One region of the Paenibacillus sp. FSL M8-0228 genome, then DNA from elsewhere that is predicted to be linked to it. Evidence: a T-box and tRNA genes for the amino acid it is inferred to sense, from the RefSeq annotation. Region 1 holds a T-box; the other regions hold tRNA genes.
What was found. A T-box is a leader RNA that pairs with one kind of tRNA and senses whether it is charged. The one in region 1 lies ahead of argS (arginine--tRNA ligase), so its partner is inferred to be a tRNA-Arg.
Positions count from the first base shown of each region.

Region 2: it encodes a tRNA-Arg, which carries the amino acid that the T-box ahead of argS (arginine--tRNA ligase) is inferred to sense. The anticodon was not compared.
Region 3: it encodes a tRNA-Arg, which carries the amino acid that the T-box ahead of argS (arginine--tRNA ligase) is inferred to sense. The anticodon was not compared.

Region 1 covers NZ_JBBOXA010000001.1:2,265,451-2,270,578, reverse strand. The annotation lists gene MKY98_RS10680 (S-layer homology domain-containing protein) at 1-420, opposite strand, end outside; gene argS (arginine--tRNA ligase) at 684-2,414, opposite strand; T-box leader at 2,477-2,733, opposite strand; gene MKY98_RS10670 (four-helix bundle copper-binding protein) at 2,811-3,140, opposite strand; gene MKY98_RS10665 (MogA/MoaB family molybdenum cofactor biosynthesis protein) at 3,405-3,920, shown strand; gene MKY98_RS10660 (nicotinate phosphoribosyltransferase) at 3,987-5,128, opposite strand, start outside.
Region 2 covers NZ_JBBOXA010000001.1:4,389,374-4,394,501, reverse strand. The annotation lists rRNA gene MKY98_RS19810 (23S ribosomal RNA) at 1-1,373, shown strand, start outside; rRNA gene rrf (5S ribosomal RNA) at 1,524-1,640, shown strand; tRNA gene MKY98_RS19800 (tRNA-Asn) at 1,660-1,735, shown strand; tRNA gene MKY98_RS19795 (tRNA-Ser) at 1,739-1,830, shown strand; tRNA gene MKY98_RS19790 (tRNA-Glu) at 1,848-1,919, shown strand; tRNA gene MKY98_RS19785 (tRNA-Val) at 1,930-2,005, shown strand; tRNA gene MKY98_RS19780 (tRNA-Met) at 2,035-2,111, shown strand; tRNA gene MKY98_RS19775 (tRNA-Asp) at 2,138-2,214, shown strand; tRNA gene MKY98_RS19770 (tRNA-Lys) at 2,243-2,318, shown strand; tRNA gene MKY98_RS19765 (tRNA-Gly) at 2,354-2,428, shown strand; tRNA gene MKY98_RS19760 (tRNA-Arg) at 2,434-2,510, shown strand; tRNA gene MKY98_RS19755 (tRNA-Leu) at 2,523-2,602, shown strand; tRNA gene MKY98_RS19750 (tRNA-Pro) at 2,610-2,683, shown strand; gene MKY98_RS19745 (BofC C-terminal domain-containing protein) at 2,799-3,503, shown strand; gene ruvC (crossover junction endodeoxyribonuclease RuvC) at 3,732-4,235, shown strand; gene ruvA (Holliday junction branch migration protein RuvA) at 4,232-4,846, shown strand; gene ruvB (Holliday junction branch migration DNA helicase RuvB) at 4,897-5,128, shown strand, end outside.
Region 3 covers NZ_JBBOXA010000001.1:5,043,256-5,048,383, forward strand. The annotation lists gene ppc (phosphoenolpyruvate carboxylase) at 1-1,677, opposite strand, end outside; tRNA gene MKY98_RS22690 (tRNA-Gly) at 2,417-2,487, opposite strand; tRNA gene MKY98_RS22695 (tRNA-Pro) at 2,497-2,570, opposite strand; tRNA gene MKY98_RS22700 (tRNA-Arg) at 2,591-2,667, opposite strand; tRNA gene MKY98_RS22705 (tRNA-Gly) at 2,673-2,747, opposite strand; tRNA gene MKY98_RS22710 (tRNA-Leu) at 2,758-2,838, opposite strand; tRNA gene MKY98_RS22715 (tRNA-Lys) at 2,850-2,925, opposite strand; tRNA gene MKY98_RS22720 (tRNA-Gln) at 2,930-3,004, opposite strand; tRNA gene MKY98_RS22725 (tRNA-Val) at 3,060-3,135, opposite strand; tRNA gene MKY98_RS22730 (tRNA-Glu) at 3,147-3,218, opposite strand; tRNA gene MKY98_RS22735 (tRNA-Thr) at 3,230-3,302, opposite strand; tRNA gene MKY98_RS22740 (tRNA-Asn) at 3,306-3,381, opposite strand; rRNA gene rrf (5S ribosomal RNA) at 3,401-3,517, opposite strand; rRNA gene MKY98_RS22750 (23S ribosomal RNA) at 3,669-5,128, opposite strand, start outside.

The DNA of each region.
Region 1 (5,128 bases):
TGGATATTCACCCGTTGCACTCACTGCTTTATACAGAATATTAGCAAATTGTTCTCTTGTCATACGAGTGCTTGGATCAATATCTGGTGACAAAGGGATTTGGTGTTGGGCTGCAATCCGATAGGACTGAGCATACCATGCGGAAGCCGGAATGTTTGCAAAGGAACCCGTTGTAAAATCAGGCATTACCTGAAGATCCATGGCACGAACAACCAAGTGTACTCCTTGTGCATACGTGAGCGTTTGATCCGGTACAAATTTATCCTTGGTTATTCCTTGAATAATTCCTTTGTCCTGAAGTGAGTTTACGATCTTCTCCTGTTCAGCTCCCTTTATATCACGAAAAGCAGAGGCCGACGTTGCTACTGCCAATGAGCAGATGACAAGCAGGGCAGCTGTCACGCTTTTGTTCTTTTTCATGAGATACACCTCCATGTTTACTTTGCTTCTACACTTACCGACGCAATAAAAGCATCAAATGTTTCAAATATGCACAAATTGGTTGCAAGACAGTGGAATACCTGCGATTAGTGTAACCCGTCTAACTCTTTTCTGCTCACAATCTTTATACATACCCAAAAGTGCTTGTAACAGATTAATCTTTTACAGTATTCCTTTGGAAGAGCCAGGTATGGTAGCAGTCATCCCGCCAGCAAAAACTCGCTGCCCTTTGTTCGCTTTGCTTACATTCGATTCGGTGCTTTCAGACCAAGAAGTTGCAACGCGCATGCCAGAATATCCGCAGTTTGTTCCGCCAACTGAATACGCCACTGTCCACCATCGACAATCCTTTCCTTGGCGTAAAAACGGTTAAACGCCTGGGACGTATCCAATGCAAATCTCGCAATTACCGAAGGCTCCAGTTGGCGAACCGCACGTATCAGTTGTCCGTGATAGCGACCCAACTGCTTAAGCAGCGCCCAACCTGCGTCACCCAACATTTCATCCGATACGTCATTCAAATCACGAGAATGGCTATCTTGGACAAGATCGTTGTCGCTAGGATTAGTATTAACATCAACATCGGCGCGAGCATGGGCTTTCTCCAGAAGGCTGCGGATGCGCGCATGAGTATACTGTACATAAGGCCCGGTCTCGCCTTCGAAGGTCAGCGCCTCCTCCAACGAAAAGTCCACTTCATTCAGCCGGTTGTTTTTTAAATCACCAAAAATAATCGCCCCAATTCCAACGTTCTCCGCTATTGCCTGCTGTTCCTGTAAACCAGGGTTCTTCTGAGTAATGATGCCTTGAGCACGCGCTACAGCTTCATCCAGCACCTCCTCCAGCTTCACAACCTTGCCACGTCTTGTGGACATTTTCTTACCCGCAAACCGCATTAATCCAAACGGCACATGCTCACATTGCTCCGCCCATGCCTCCCCTGCATGCTTCAGCACCGCAAACACCTGCTGGAAATGCAACTTCTGTTCCCCACCAACAACGTACAGCAACCGATCAGCCTTCATCACTTCATGACGATAAATCGCTGTTGCCAGATCACGTGTCGGATAAATGGTGGTTCCATCCTTTTTCAGAATAAGACACGGAGGCAGTTCCTCGTCTTCCAGGCGAACTACGAGCGCCCCATCACTTTCCTCCAACAATCCTTTTGCTCTTAATTGATCAATAACTGCCTGCATCTTATCATTGTAAAAACTTTCTCCCAGCACATGGTCAAATGTAATGTTTAGACGCTGGTACATACGATCAAATTCACCCAGACTGATTTCAACAAAAAACTCCCATAGTTGTTGAGCCTCAGCATCCCCATGTTCCAAACGTCGGAACCACTCGCGCCCTTCATCCTCCAAAGTCGGATCATGATCGGCCTCCTGATGAAAACGCACATATAGCTTTAGCGATTCACCAATCGGATCATGTTGTAACTGCTCCTCATTTCCCCATCTTTTATAGGCCGCAATTTGCTTACCAAACTGTGTTCCCCAATCCCCAAGATGATTCACACTAATAGGTACATAACCTGTTTCACCAAGTATGCGATACAAGGCAGCACCGATAACCGTAGAGCGAAGATGACCGATACCAAACGGTTTGGCAATATTAGGCGAGGACATATCAATAACTACCCGCTGCCCGTTCCCGATATTAGGCCTGAGGAAATCAGCCTTGCTCAATTCAGCAAGCATAAGCGGAATATGAACCGATCGATCCAAGGTTATGTTTACATAGGCACCCGATGCTGAAGCGGTTAAACCTTCTTTATGGCCTACTAGTTCCGCCAATTCCAGTGCAATGTGCTGCGGAGACTTTCGAAACTTTTTAGCCAGCACAAAACACGGAAACGCCATATCTCCCCATTCAGGCTGCGGAGGCACCTCAAATAAAGATAAAATTTCTTTCTCCTCCAAGCCCGTATGGGCCAATATCGCTTGAGCAGCAATCCTCATTAACATGATGATCTCTCTCCTTCTTTTTATAGAATCTAACAAAAAAAGCCCCCGCCTCTTGAAATCATTCAAGAGACGAGAACTTCAATATCCCGCGGTACCACTCTTCGTAAATCGGTTGTGCAGCTAAAGCTAACTACACAAATCGCGATTTCACTCCAATGACTAATAACGGTGTCTGCCGGGCTGATCTACTAGAAGTTCTGCTCGTTGGATCAACCGTCTCCCGGGTGCGCTTCACATCGGATCTCATACCGGCTTCCACCTCTTCCGGCTCGCTGTAATGATATGGCTTCGCTGCTACTCTCCCGTTCCATGACGTTAATTCCAATCATTATACAAACCTATTCAGTAGAAAGCAACCTTTTATTTCCTCTTCAGGCACTAGTTCCATATATGTAATTATACTGCCACCAATTGGCGGCAGGCCTGAACGCAACGACGGCAGGCTTCTGCACAATGATTGCAATGATCATGGGAATGCTTGCTGCATTCAGCAGCACATACCTCACAGGCCTTGGCGCACAGCTCACAGATTTGCTCGGCAAAATCCGTTCCACGCTGCAGCATTTGGGCAGCAAATCCGCATATTTCTGCACATTCCCTACTCACTCGAATACATTCACGCAGCATAGCTAAATCATATTCCTTCAAACTCGCTACGTAACATACATTGCAAGCGTTCATACATTCCAGGCAAGCATCCACGCATTGTTGGTATGAATGATTCATATTACATTACCTCCCAGTTGTTGACCCTGCTGTACTATTACCCGCTGTCCCTTGAGGTTAATCATTTGATGTGCGCGCTTTCAATAATAAAACAAAACAATATAATCCCGACTTATGTAAGGAAGTGTACTATATTCCAGTGTGCAAATGCAAGGATATTAATCACATAGATTTTTAGCCCCTGTTTCTGACTTGCATACGCTCAGTCATTGCTCTATTGTAAAAAGTGTATGTCTAACCACCGATCAAGGAGTGAACATTTTAATGAATATGTCTTCTGTAGAGGAACACCGTCAGGAATCCCCCCAACAAGTGAATTGCATGGTCGTGACTGTCTCGGACACACGCACCGTGGAAACAGATACTGGGGGACGACTGCTCATGGATCTACTAGAAACCAATGGATATACAGTTGTTCGATATGTCATCGTCAAGGATGACTACGAAGGTATTCAGCAGTTAGTATCCGAAGCAGCGGCACAGGATGACATCGAGGCTGTTCTTTTGACAGGTGGTACCGGTATTTCTCCACGTGATACTACATATGAAGCTGTCTCTTCTCTACTGGATAAGGAACTACCTGGCTTTGGGGAAATCTTCCGTTATTTAAGCTTTGCTGAGGACATTGGTTCAGCAGCTATCTTAAGCCGGGCTGTAGCTGGCACTGTGGGCCAGACAGCTGTATTTTCTATGCCTGGCTCACGCGGAGCCGTTCGTTTGGCAATGGAACGCATTATTGTCCCTGAGCTACGACATGTGATGAGAGAAATTTATAAATAAGCTCCTATTTCCTACATGCTTCAACACAAAGAGGCACCCCATGCATTCATGAGGTGCCTCTTCCAACTATTCTTTTTCTTCAACTTCGGGCTGCATATAGCTGTCGATCAGCTTTTGCTTTAGCTCCCATACCTTCTCGCTCAGATTTACACGATAAATTTCAGGGTTCAGCTTCCGCAAATATTCTGGCCAGAACAGTTTCAACTGTGAAGTATGGTAGGCACGAATTTCATCCAGCTCGGGAAGCTCATATACCTTCTGTCCATTTATAAAAATAGGCTCAAGCATCGGCACGGCTTCGTAATTTTCTACATACTTCTTCATATACGGATGCAAAGGGTTAAACAGCTTCAGGCGCTTACCATTACGCGGACGCTCTTCATCCGGAAAAGAAATATAATCGGCTACAGCTCTCCCTTTCTTCTTATCCACAATGCGATATACATCCTTTTTGCCTGGTGTGGATACTTTTTCTGGATTCCCCGAGATCTTAATCGTCGGCAGCATTTCGCCATCTACTTCACGCTCAACCAGCTTGTACACCCCGCCAAGCGATGGTTGATCCGAAGCCGTAATAAGCTGTGTTCCTACACCCCATACATCAATACGTGCCCCTTGGGCTTTCAGGTTAAAAATCGTATTTTCATCCAAATCATTGGAAGCTACAATTTGTACGTAATCTAAGCCTTCAGCATCGAGCATTTCCCGCGCCTGAATGGATAGATAAGCCAAGTCACCGCTATCCAGACGAATTGCATTCATACGCTTGCCCTGACTCTCTAGCATTTTTGCTGTCCGAATCGCATGAGGAACACCGCTTTCCAGCGTATCAAAGGTGTCTACCAGCAGTGTAACCTGGTCTGGCAAAACCTTCGCATAGACGTCAAACGCCTCCTGCTCCGTCATAAAGGTCTGCACCCATGAATGGGCATGTGTCCCCTTCGTCGGGATTCCAAAATGTTCGCCTGCCAGCATATTAGAAGTCGCGTCAAAACCAGCCACATAAGCTGCTCGTGCTCCCCAAATCGCTGCATCTGCCTCCTGCGCACGCCGTGTTCCAAATTCGAGCAGTGTATCGTCACTTGCCACCTGCTTGATGCGCGATGCCTTTGTCGCAATGAGTGTCTGATAGTTCATAAAATTCAGCAATGCCGTTTCGACAAGCTGCGTTTCCATAATCGTTCCTTCAACACGTACCAGAGGCTCGT
Region 2 (5,128 bases), 2.1 Mb from region 1:
TAAGGCTGGGCTGTGATGGGGAGCGAAAATTATAGTAGCGAAGGTCATGATCTCAGACTGCCAAGAAAAGCCTCTAGCCAGGAGAAGGTGCCCGTACCGCAAACCGACACAGGTAGGCGAGAAGAGAATTCTAAGGCGCGCGGAAGAACTCTCGTTAAGGAACTCGGCAAAATGACCCCGTAACTTCGGGAGAAGGGGTGCCTCGGTAGGGTGAATAGCCCGAGGGGGCCGCAGTGAAAAGGCCCAAGCGACTGTTTAGCAAAAACACAGGTCTGTGCGAAGCCGCAAGGCGAAGTATACGGGCTGACGCCTGCCCGGTGCTGGAAGGTTAAGGGGAGTGGTAAGCCCTTCGGGGCGAAGCTATGAACCGAAGCCCCAGTAAACGGCGGCCGTAACTATAACGGTCCTAAGGTAGCGAAATTCCTTGTCAGGTAAATTCTGACCCGCACGAATGGCGTAACGACTTGGGCGCTGTCTCAACGAGAGATCCGGTGAAATTTTAATACCTGTGAAGATGCAGGTTACCCGCGACAAGACGGAAAGACCCCATGGAGCTTTACTGCAGCTTGATATTGAATTTGGGTACGATCTGTACAGGATAGGTGGGAGCCGTTGAGCCTTGAGCGCCAGCTTGAGGGGAGGCATCCTTGGGATACCACCCTGATCGTATCTAGGTTCTAACTTGGTACCGTGAACCGGTGCGAGGACAGTGTCAGGTGGGCAGTTTGACTGGGGCGGTCGCCTCCTAAAGAGTAACGGAGGCGCCCCAAGGTTCCCTCAGAATGGTTGGAAATCATTCGAAGAGTGCAAAGGCAGAAGGGAGCTTGACTGCGAGACCTACAAGTCGAGCAGGGACGAAAGTCGGGCTTAGTGATCCGGTGGTACCGCATGGAAGGGCCATCGCTCAACGGATAAAAGCTACCCTGGGGATAACAGGCTTATCTCCCCCAAGAGTCCACATCGACGGGGAGGTTTGGCACCTCGATGTCGGCTCATCGCATCCTGGGGCTGAAGTAGGTCCCAAGGGTTGGGCTGTTCGCCCATTAAAGCGGTACGCGAGCTGGGTTCAGAACGTCGTGAGACAGTTCGGTCCCTATCTGTCGTGGGCGTAGGAAATTTGAGAGGAGCTGTCCTTAGTACGAGAGGACCGGGATGGACGTACCGCTGGTGTACCAGTTGTTCCGCCAGGAGCACCGCTGGGTAGCTATGTACGGAAGGGATAAGCGCTGAAAGCATCTAAGCGTGAAGCCCCCCTCAAGATGAGATTTCCCAGTATGTAAGACCCCTTGAAGACGACGAGGTAGATAGGTTGGGGGTGGAAGTGCAGTAATGCATGGAGCTGACCAATACTAATCGGTCGAGGGCTTATCCTAAGATAAGACGCAATGAGTTTCGGATCCAGTTTTCAGGGTGTAACCTTGAAGGTATGTACAAGTGACATACAACAAGCGCATGGCTATTCATTCACACGATAAGTGATGAACTGAATAGCCGTACGGAAGAATTTGCGTAGCAAATTCATGTTTGGTGGCGATAGCGGAGGGGTTCCACACGTACCCATCCCGAACACGACCGTTAAGCCCTCCAGCGCCGATGGTACTTGGACCGCAGGGTCCTGGGAGAGTAGGACGTCGCCAAGCAGAGCTTTATGATTATTATTCCCTGATAGCTCAGTTGGTAGAGCACTCGACTGTTAATCGAGTTGTCACAGGTTCGAGTCCTGTTCGGGGAGCCATATGGAGAGGTGTCCGAGTTGGCCGAAGGAGCACGATTGGAAATCGTGTAGGCGCCAAAAGCGTCTCGAGGGTTCGAATCCCTCTCTCTCCGCCATAATTATTTTATTGTATGGCCCGTTGGTCAAGGGGTTAAGACACCTCCCTTTCACGGAGGTAACAGGGGTTCGAATCCCCTACGGGTCATAAGTAGTATGGAGGCTTAGCTCAGCTGGGAGAGCATCTGCCTTACAAGCAGAGGGTCGGGGGTTCGAGCCCCTCAGCCTCCACCATTTATTTAAATAGCAGTCCCTAATATTATCGCGGGGTGGAGCAGTTCGGTAGCTCGTCGGGCTCATAACCCGAAGGTCGCAGGTTCAAATCCTGCCCCCGCAACCAATTAACTTTTGAATGTAAACTGCTATGGAACTGTGGTGTAGAGGCCTAACATGCCTGCCTGTCACGCAGGAGATCGCGGGTTCGAATCCCGTCAGTTCCGCCATTTTCACAAAGTTATGTTACCCTGTTGGGAGCCATTAGCTCAGTTGGTAGAGCACCTGACTTTTAATCAGGGTGTCGAAGGTTCGAGTCCTTCATGGCTCACCATTCATGCACTTATATGTCATGGATATAATGATATTGCGGACGTGGCTCAGCGGTAGAGCATCGCCTTGCCAAGGCGAGGGTCGCGGGTTCGATTCCCGTCGTCCGCTCCATATTTGCGCCCTTAGCTCAGCTGGATAGAGCGTTTGACTACGAATCAAAAGGCCGGGAGTTCGAATCTCTCAGGGCGCGCCATTAACTTCATAAGCCGGTGTGGCGGAATTGGCAGACGCGCGCGACTCAAAATCGTGAGGGAAACCGTGGAGGTTCGAGTCCTCTCACCGGCATGTATTTCGGGATGTAGCTCAGCTTGGTAGAGCACCTGGTTTGGGACCAGGGGGTCGCATGTTCAAATCGTGTCATCCCGATTCAAAAGGAAAGTCGCTGGAAGCAGCGGCTTTTTTGTTATATTAATTATCTTTTTGTATAAATCAGTAATCGCCAGGTCACACTAACACAAAAAGTGGGACGGAAGGGATTACTGTGAAGCGATTAAGTTGGAAAAAACAGATGAAACGGCGCTGGAAACAGTGGAGAAGAACAGTGTGGGCCTGTAGCATTTTGGGCGCGGCTTGTTTGCTGGCAGGGTTGGGTATTCTGTTATCGAATTATATGCAGGCTATGTTGTCACAGCCACTCGCTACTACCGTCATGGCAGAGGAGGGCATGGAGGAGGCTTCACATCTGGGTCCAACTGAAGATCACTCCTCACATATGCAACTATTACAAAGTATTCGTGCTTCCGGTATAAGCAGGAAGACCCGTCTGTTAACCACCTACGTATGTGGTACGGAAACACTTTCCTTGGGAACGCTAAGTTCACAGCAGCTAGAGACCTTACTGAAGCAACATCCCGATTGGAAGGGACGACTTAATACCAAAGGAGAGGTGTGGCTGGAACGCAGGGTGGAAGACTTGTCAGAGTCATGCAAAGAGCGTGGATACATGGGTTTGAGCACTGACGGCCAGCTTACATTGTATGAAGGGCTGCCTAAAAGAGAAAAAGTAATCCGCACTTTTTTTCAATTGGATGTGGGTTCCATGGAGACGGCCTTGCCAGAAGGGGTGTATAAACAACTTCAGCAGGGAATCCGTGTACAGGATATAAATGAGTATAACAGTGTAATTTCCACTTTTAGTGACTTTGCCGTGGAGCGAACACAGAGGGTATTAAAACAGCACTATTGATTACAACTGCGAGACGTTAGGCTTTGCCCATGAGGTAAGGCTTGAAGCGTCTCTTTTTATGTTTTTACTCATGTTTAAATTTTTTCCTCTATTAGATACAAAGTTTTGTTATAATGAAAAGAACGACACATATGTTCGCTTTATATGGTATTTGACCGTGAGTATATTCAGGATAACGCTGGCTATTGATTAGTTACGCCATGATTGAGCGATAGAGGAGAGATTTTTTTGCGTTTTCTAGGAATTGATCCGGGTATTGCTATTGTGGGCTTCGGGTTTGTAGACAAGATTGGCAGTAAAGTGGTGCCTGTGCAGTATGGCTGCATCCAGACGGAGGCTCATACACCGGAAGAAGAAAGGCTGCTTCATGTGTATGAAGGCATGTTGCAATTAATAGATAAATATAAGCCTGATGCGGTAGCACTGGAAAAGCTCTTTTTTAATCGCAACGTTACAACCGCTATGTCTGTAAGTCAGGCACGTGGGGTGCTGGTGCTGGCTGCAAAACAACGTAATTTGCCTATAGGTGAATACACGCCGATGCAGGTAAAGCAGGCTATTGTAGGGTATGGTAAGGCTGAGAAGAAACAGGTACAAGAAATGGTTAGAATGTTTCTAAAGCTTCAAACTGTGCCGAAACCGGACGATGTAGCGGATGCTTTGGCGGTGGCTATTTGTCATGCGCACTCCTATGGACTAAATTCAAAATTAAATGAGGTATTGCGAAAATGATAGATTTCTTGCGTGGTTCTGTGGCCCATTTGGAAAATGAATATGTCGTTTTAGATGTACAGGGTGTAGGGTACCGGGTATTTTGTCCGAATCCTTACGCGTTCGCCAAAACTGAAGGTTCAGTGGTTATTTATATTCACCATCATGTAAGGGAAGATGCTATTTTACTGTTCGGTTTTGCGACCCGTGAGGAGCAGCAGCTATTCCGTAAACTGATTGATGTATCTGGTATTGGACCGCGTGTTGCGCTTGGTATTTTAGGAGGCGGTACGCCTGCTCATGTGGTAACGGCGATTTATCAGGAGAATATCACATTTCTCACCAAGTTACCGGGGATCGGTAAAAAGACGGCACAACGTATGATTCTGGATTTGAAAGACAAGCTGGACGGTATTGGCTCGTTAGGGATGGCAACCGGATTGTTTGCTGAGCCTGTCGTAGAAGAAGGCGAAGGTTCATATTGGGGCGAGGCCCGTGAGGCGCTCAAGGCCCTCGGTTATACTGATACTGAGTTGGATAAGGTATGGAGCAGAATGAAGAAAGATGCAAAACCTGATGAATCTGCCGATATTTTGATGAAGCGGGCTTTGCAACTGTTGTTTGCCGGATAGGACGCGGATGTCCGTTAACAAGTGTCTGGTGAAAAGAGGAGCGATGGAATATGGATGACCGGATTATTTCCGCCAATTTGATGATGGAAGACCAGACGGCGGAGCTAAGCCTTCGCCCCCGTTATCTAAATGAATATATCGGGCAAAATCAGGTTAAGGAAAATCTGAAAGTATATATTGAAGCGGCCAAAATGCGTAAAGAAGCGTTGGACCATGTACTGTTGTACGGACCGCCTGGGTTGGGTAAAACAACTCTTGCTAACATTATTGCCAATGAGTTGG
Region 3 (5,128 bases), 2.8 Mb from region 1:
CAATCTTCTCATAATATCAGGTGCAGCGTGCAGATCATCTATCGTTTCGAACAAAGGGACAGATTGCAGCGTACAGATAACAGTGCCATCCTTCTCGATGCGGAACAGGCCTACCTCTTTGGATAAGACCATAACCTCCAGTAAGTCACTAGCTCCCTGAGTCATACTGATCAAGTAGCTTGTAATGGACTGCTTGCCGAATTCCTCCTGAGCCAAATAAATCGTACGATATACATCAAGACATTCCTGTGTGCTATCGCTATATTTTAAATAAGGTGAAGTAATCGGACGAGGTTCATTCAGCAGCTTTTCCAGCAGATTAATTTTTTCTTCTTCTGACAGCTTACTGTAATCCGACACAATATTCATTTTAGAAAGAATTTCAGTCATCGCATTTTCATGTTCCTGACTATGCTGACGGACATCCAGCGTAGCTGTATGGAATCCAAACAACTCTACCTGGCGAATCATCTTTTGAATATACGTGTTTGCCACATAATCGGCAAAATGATGACGCAGACTGTGGTCAATAACATTTAGGTCTGCAATGAGCTCTTCCGCAGAATTGTAACGCTCATTGGTACCCTGTTTGCTTTCATCCAGGATGTTGTTCACTTTAGCAATCATATATGCCAGTTTAATGCGGTAAGGCTCTTTTTCGTTATGCCATACTTCCATCTTTTTAAGTGTAATGTGAGTACGGTCTTCTTCAATAGAAGCCAGCAGAGCATCGGAAACTCGCACAATGCTGGTGCTGAAACTCAAGTAACCCATGAGTTCCTTTAACGTGTGCTGATATTCTCTCAAAGCCAACTTGCGCTGCATACGTAACGTTTCCCAAGTCACATGAGATGTCACAGACGGATTGCCGTCCCGGTCTCCACCGATCCAGGAACCAAATCTCAGATAAGTGGGTATGTGCCATTTTTGTTCGGGATAATATTTGTCTAAACATCGTTCCAATTCTTGATATACATCTGGCAGTACATGAAACAAGGTCTCGTGAAAATAATACATTCCATTTCTTACTTCATCTAATACAGTTGGCTTGCGATCACGCAGCTCATCTGTCTGCCACAGCGTAATTACTTCGTTTAGCAGATTCTCCCGTACCTGTTCCCGCTCACGCAAGGTAAGCATCGGATTATCCAGCAGCATGACGTCCTCGGAAATGCGCTTATGGATATCAAGTATTACTCGTCGTGTCGCTTCTGTAGGATGTGCGGTCATGACCAGCTCCAAAGAGAGCTCATTCAGCAAGTTACTAACGTCCTCAGCGGAGAAGCCCCCTTGTTTAAGCTCCTGAACGGAACTTTCAATGGAACCAGGTTGAACATCTTCACCAGCCGAATGCTCATAATCCCGCTTACGACGAATACGATGGTTTTGCTCAGCGATATTCACCAACTGAAAATAAATCGCAAACGCGCGAATAACCTGGTGACGAATATCCGTATCCAGTCCGCTGACCATTTGTTTGAAATTCTCATACAACTCCGGCTGATACCCGGCACGTAACGATTTACTTGTCTCACGTATTTTCTCCACGATATCCAAAAGTTCGTTGCCACCCTGATGAACCAATACCTCACCAAGAATATTCCCTAGAAAACGAACGTCCCGCCGCAGCAGATTGTTGGATTGGTTTTTGTTAGCGGTTAACGTAAGCTCAGTCATGCTTTTCCCCCCATCTGATCTGTTCCACACCATATACAGTTGTAGAAAAGGTACGTATACACACGAAATTTGACACTTTCTTAACATCATACAATAAAACCGCATGAAAAGCTGCAAAATTTACAGTAAAAAATCATCTTTTTGAATTACTTCTTTCGAGAAAATATTGGATTCTTATGAATAAATATGAAGTTAATAAATAGAAATTAATGTATACACTAGTGATACGTGAAACATTATGCACAGTCTCTTATAAAGAGTGTGTTTTTAAAGGTACAAATTCATGCAACGTAGTGTGTATATGTTTATTATTTGTTGACAAAGTCAACTCCATTAGCCTTCTATCCACAAAGATATACACAAATTAGCCATTTTCTCAGTGTTTCTAAGGTATTTCCTCATTAACACTCCGATTTTTACCCACATAAATAAAGGGAAATGTGCACAACCCAAGAGCAACTGTTGAGTTATCACCATAAATTCGCACCATAATAGCTATAGGATTCCTATATTTAAAGGATTTGATCACGAAATTAGCCTTACTGCAGGAGAAAGGGGTACGTTAGAGGAGGAAATTCGAGATCTAGGTGTCAAAAGTAACAAGAGCCTATGTACAATATACACAAGTCATCCCCAACTGTGCATGACAGGAGACATATTTGCATTGGCCTATATACATAGAAGTAAATGTAATGTGGACAAAATAAAAAGAAGCCTTTCGGCTTCTAGGTAATCGGTAAGCGGGTGATGGGAATCGAACCCACGCTATCAGCTTGGAAGGCTGAAGTTCTACCATTGAACTACACCCGCAAATTAGTATCGGGATGACACGATTTGAACATGCGACCCCCTGGTCCCAAACCAGGTGCTCTACCAAGCTGAGCTACATCCCGATATTATACTTTTTTAAATATGGCGCGCCCTGAGAGATTCGAACTCCCGGCCTTTTGATTCGTAGTCAAACGCTCTATCCAGCTGAGCTAAGGGCGCAAATATGGAGCGGACGACGGGAATCGAACCCGCGACCCTCGCCTTGGCAAGGCGATGCTCTACCGCTGAGCCACGTCCGCAAAAACAATATGCGCGTGGAGGGACTTGAACCCCCACGTCAAAGACGCTAGATCCTAAGTCTAGTGCGTCTGCCAATTCCGCCACACGCGCATGTAATACAATGGTGAGCCATGAAGGACTCGAACCTTCGACACCCTGATTAAAAGTCAGGTGCTCTACCAACTGAGCTAATGGCTCTTAATGGCTGGGGATATAGGATTTGAACCTATGCATGACGGAGTCAAAGTCCGTTGCCTTACCGCTTGGCTAATCCCCAATATGCATATGATTCACAATTCCCCAAGAATTCATCCAGGTAAGAGGATGAAAAATGGTGGAGGCTGAGGGGATCGAACCCCCGACCCTCTGCTTGTAAGGCAGATGCTCTCCCAGCTGAGCTAAGCCTCCATACTACCCTATGACCCGTAGGGGATTCGAACCCCTGTTACCTCCGTGAAAGGGAGGTGTCTTAACCCCTTGACCAACGGGCCATCCTATAACAAGCTCTCAACCGGGTTCGAACCGGTGACCTCATCCTTACCATGGATGCACTCTACCTGCTGAGCTATGAGAGCAAATGGCTCCCCGAACAGGACTCGAACCTGTGACAACTCGATTAACAGTCGAGTGCTCTACCAACTGAGCTATCAGGGAATATTAAGCATAAAGCTCTGCTTGGCGACGTCCTACTCTCCCAGGACCCTGCGGTCCAAGTACCATCGGCGCTGGAGGGCTTAACGGTCGTGTTCGGGATGGGTACGTGTGGAACCCCTCCGCTATCGCCACCAAACATGAATTTGCTGTGCAAATTCTTCCGTACGGTTATTCGCTTCACCACTTATCGTGTGAATGAATAGCCATGCGCTTGTTGTATGTCACTTGTACATACGTTCAAGGTTACACCCTGAAAACTGGATCCGAAACTCTTTTGCGTTTTATCTTAGGATAAGCCCTCGACCGATTAGTATTGGTCAGCTCCATGCATTACTGCACTTCCACCCCCAACCTATCTACCTCGTCGTCTTCAAGGGGTCTTACATACTGGGAAATCTCATCTTGAGGGGGGCTTCACGCTTAGATGCTTTCAGCGCTTATCCCTTCCGTACATAGCTACCCAGCGGTGCTCCTGGCGGAACAACTGGTACACCAGCGGTACGTCCATCCCGGTCCTCTCGTACTAAGGACAGCTCCTCTCAAATTTCCTACGCCCACGACAGATAGGGACCGAACTGTCTCACGACGTTCTGAACCCAGCTCGCGTACCGCTTTAATGGGCGAACAGCCCAACCCTTGGGACCTACTTCAGCCCCAGGATGCGATGAGCCGACATCGAGGTGCCAAACCTCCCCGTCGATGTGGACTCTTGGGGGAGATAAGCCTGTTATCCCCAGGGTAGCTTTTATCCGTTGAGCGATGGCCCTTCCATGCGGTACCACCGGATCACTAAGCCCGACTTTCGTCCCTGCTCGACTTGTAGGTCTCGCAGTCAAGCTCCCTTCTGCCTTTGCACTCTTCGAATGATTTCCAACCATTCTGAGGGAACCTTGGGGCGCCTCCGTTACTCTTTAGGAGGCGACCGCCCCAGTCAAACTGCCCACCTGACACTGTCCTCGCACCGGTTCACGGTACCAAGTTAGAACCTAGATACGATCAGGGTGGTATCCCAAGGATGCCTCCCTTCAAGCTGGCGCTCAAAGTTCGACGGCTCCCACCTATCCTGTACAGATCGTACCCAAATTCAATATCAAGCTGCAGTAAAGCTCCATGGGGTCTTTCCGTCTTGTCGCGGGTAACCTGCATCTTCACAGGTATTAAAATTTCACCGGATCTCTCGTTGAGACAGCGCCCAAGTCGTTACGCCATTCGTGCGGGTCAGAATTTACCTGACAAGGAATTTCGCTACCTTAGGACCGTTATAGTTACGGCCGCCGTTTACTGGGGCTTCGGTTCATAGCTTCGCTCTTGCGAGCTTACCACTCCCCTTAACCTTCCAGCACCGGGCAGGCGTCAGCCCGTATACTTCGCCTTGCGGCTTCGCACAGACCTGTGTTTTTGCTAAACAGTCGCTTGGGCCTTTTCACTGCGGCCCCCTCGGGCTATTCACCCTACCGAGGCACCCCTTCTCCCGAAGTTACGGGGTCATTTTGCCGAGTTCCTTAACGAGAGTTCTTCCGCGCGCCTTAGAATTCTCTTCTCGCCTACCTGTGTCGGTTTGCGGTACGGGCACCTTCTCCTGGCTAGAGGCTTTTCTTGGCAGTCTGAGATCATGACCTTCGCTACTACAATTTTCGCTCCCCATCACAGCCCAGCCTTAACGATGTGCGGATTTGCCTACACACCAGCCTCACTGCTTAGACGGACATCCATCCGTCCGCGTCACTACCCTACTGCGTCACCCCAT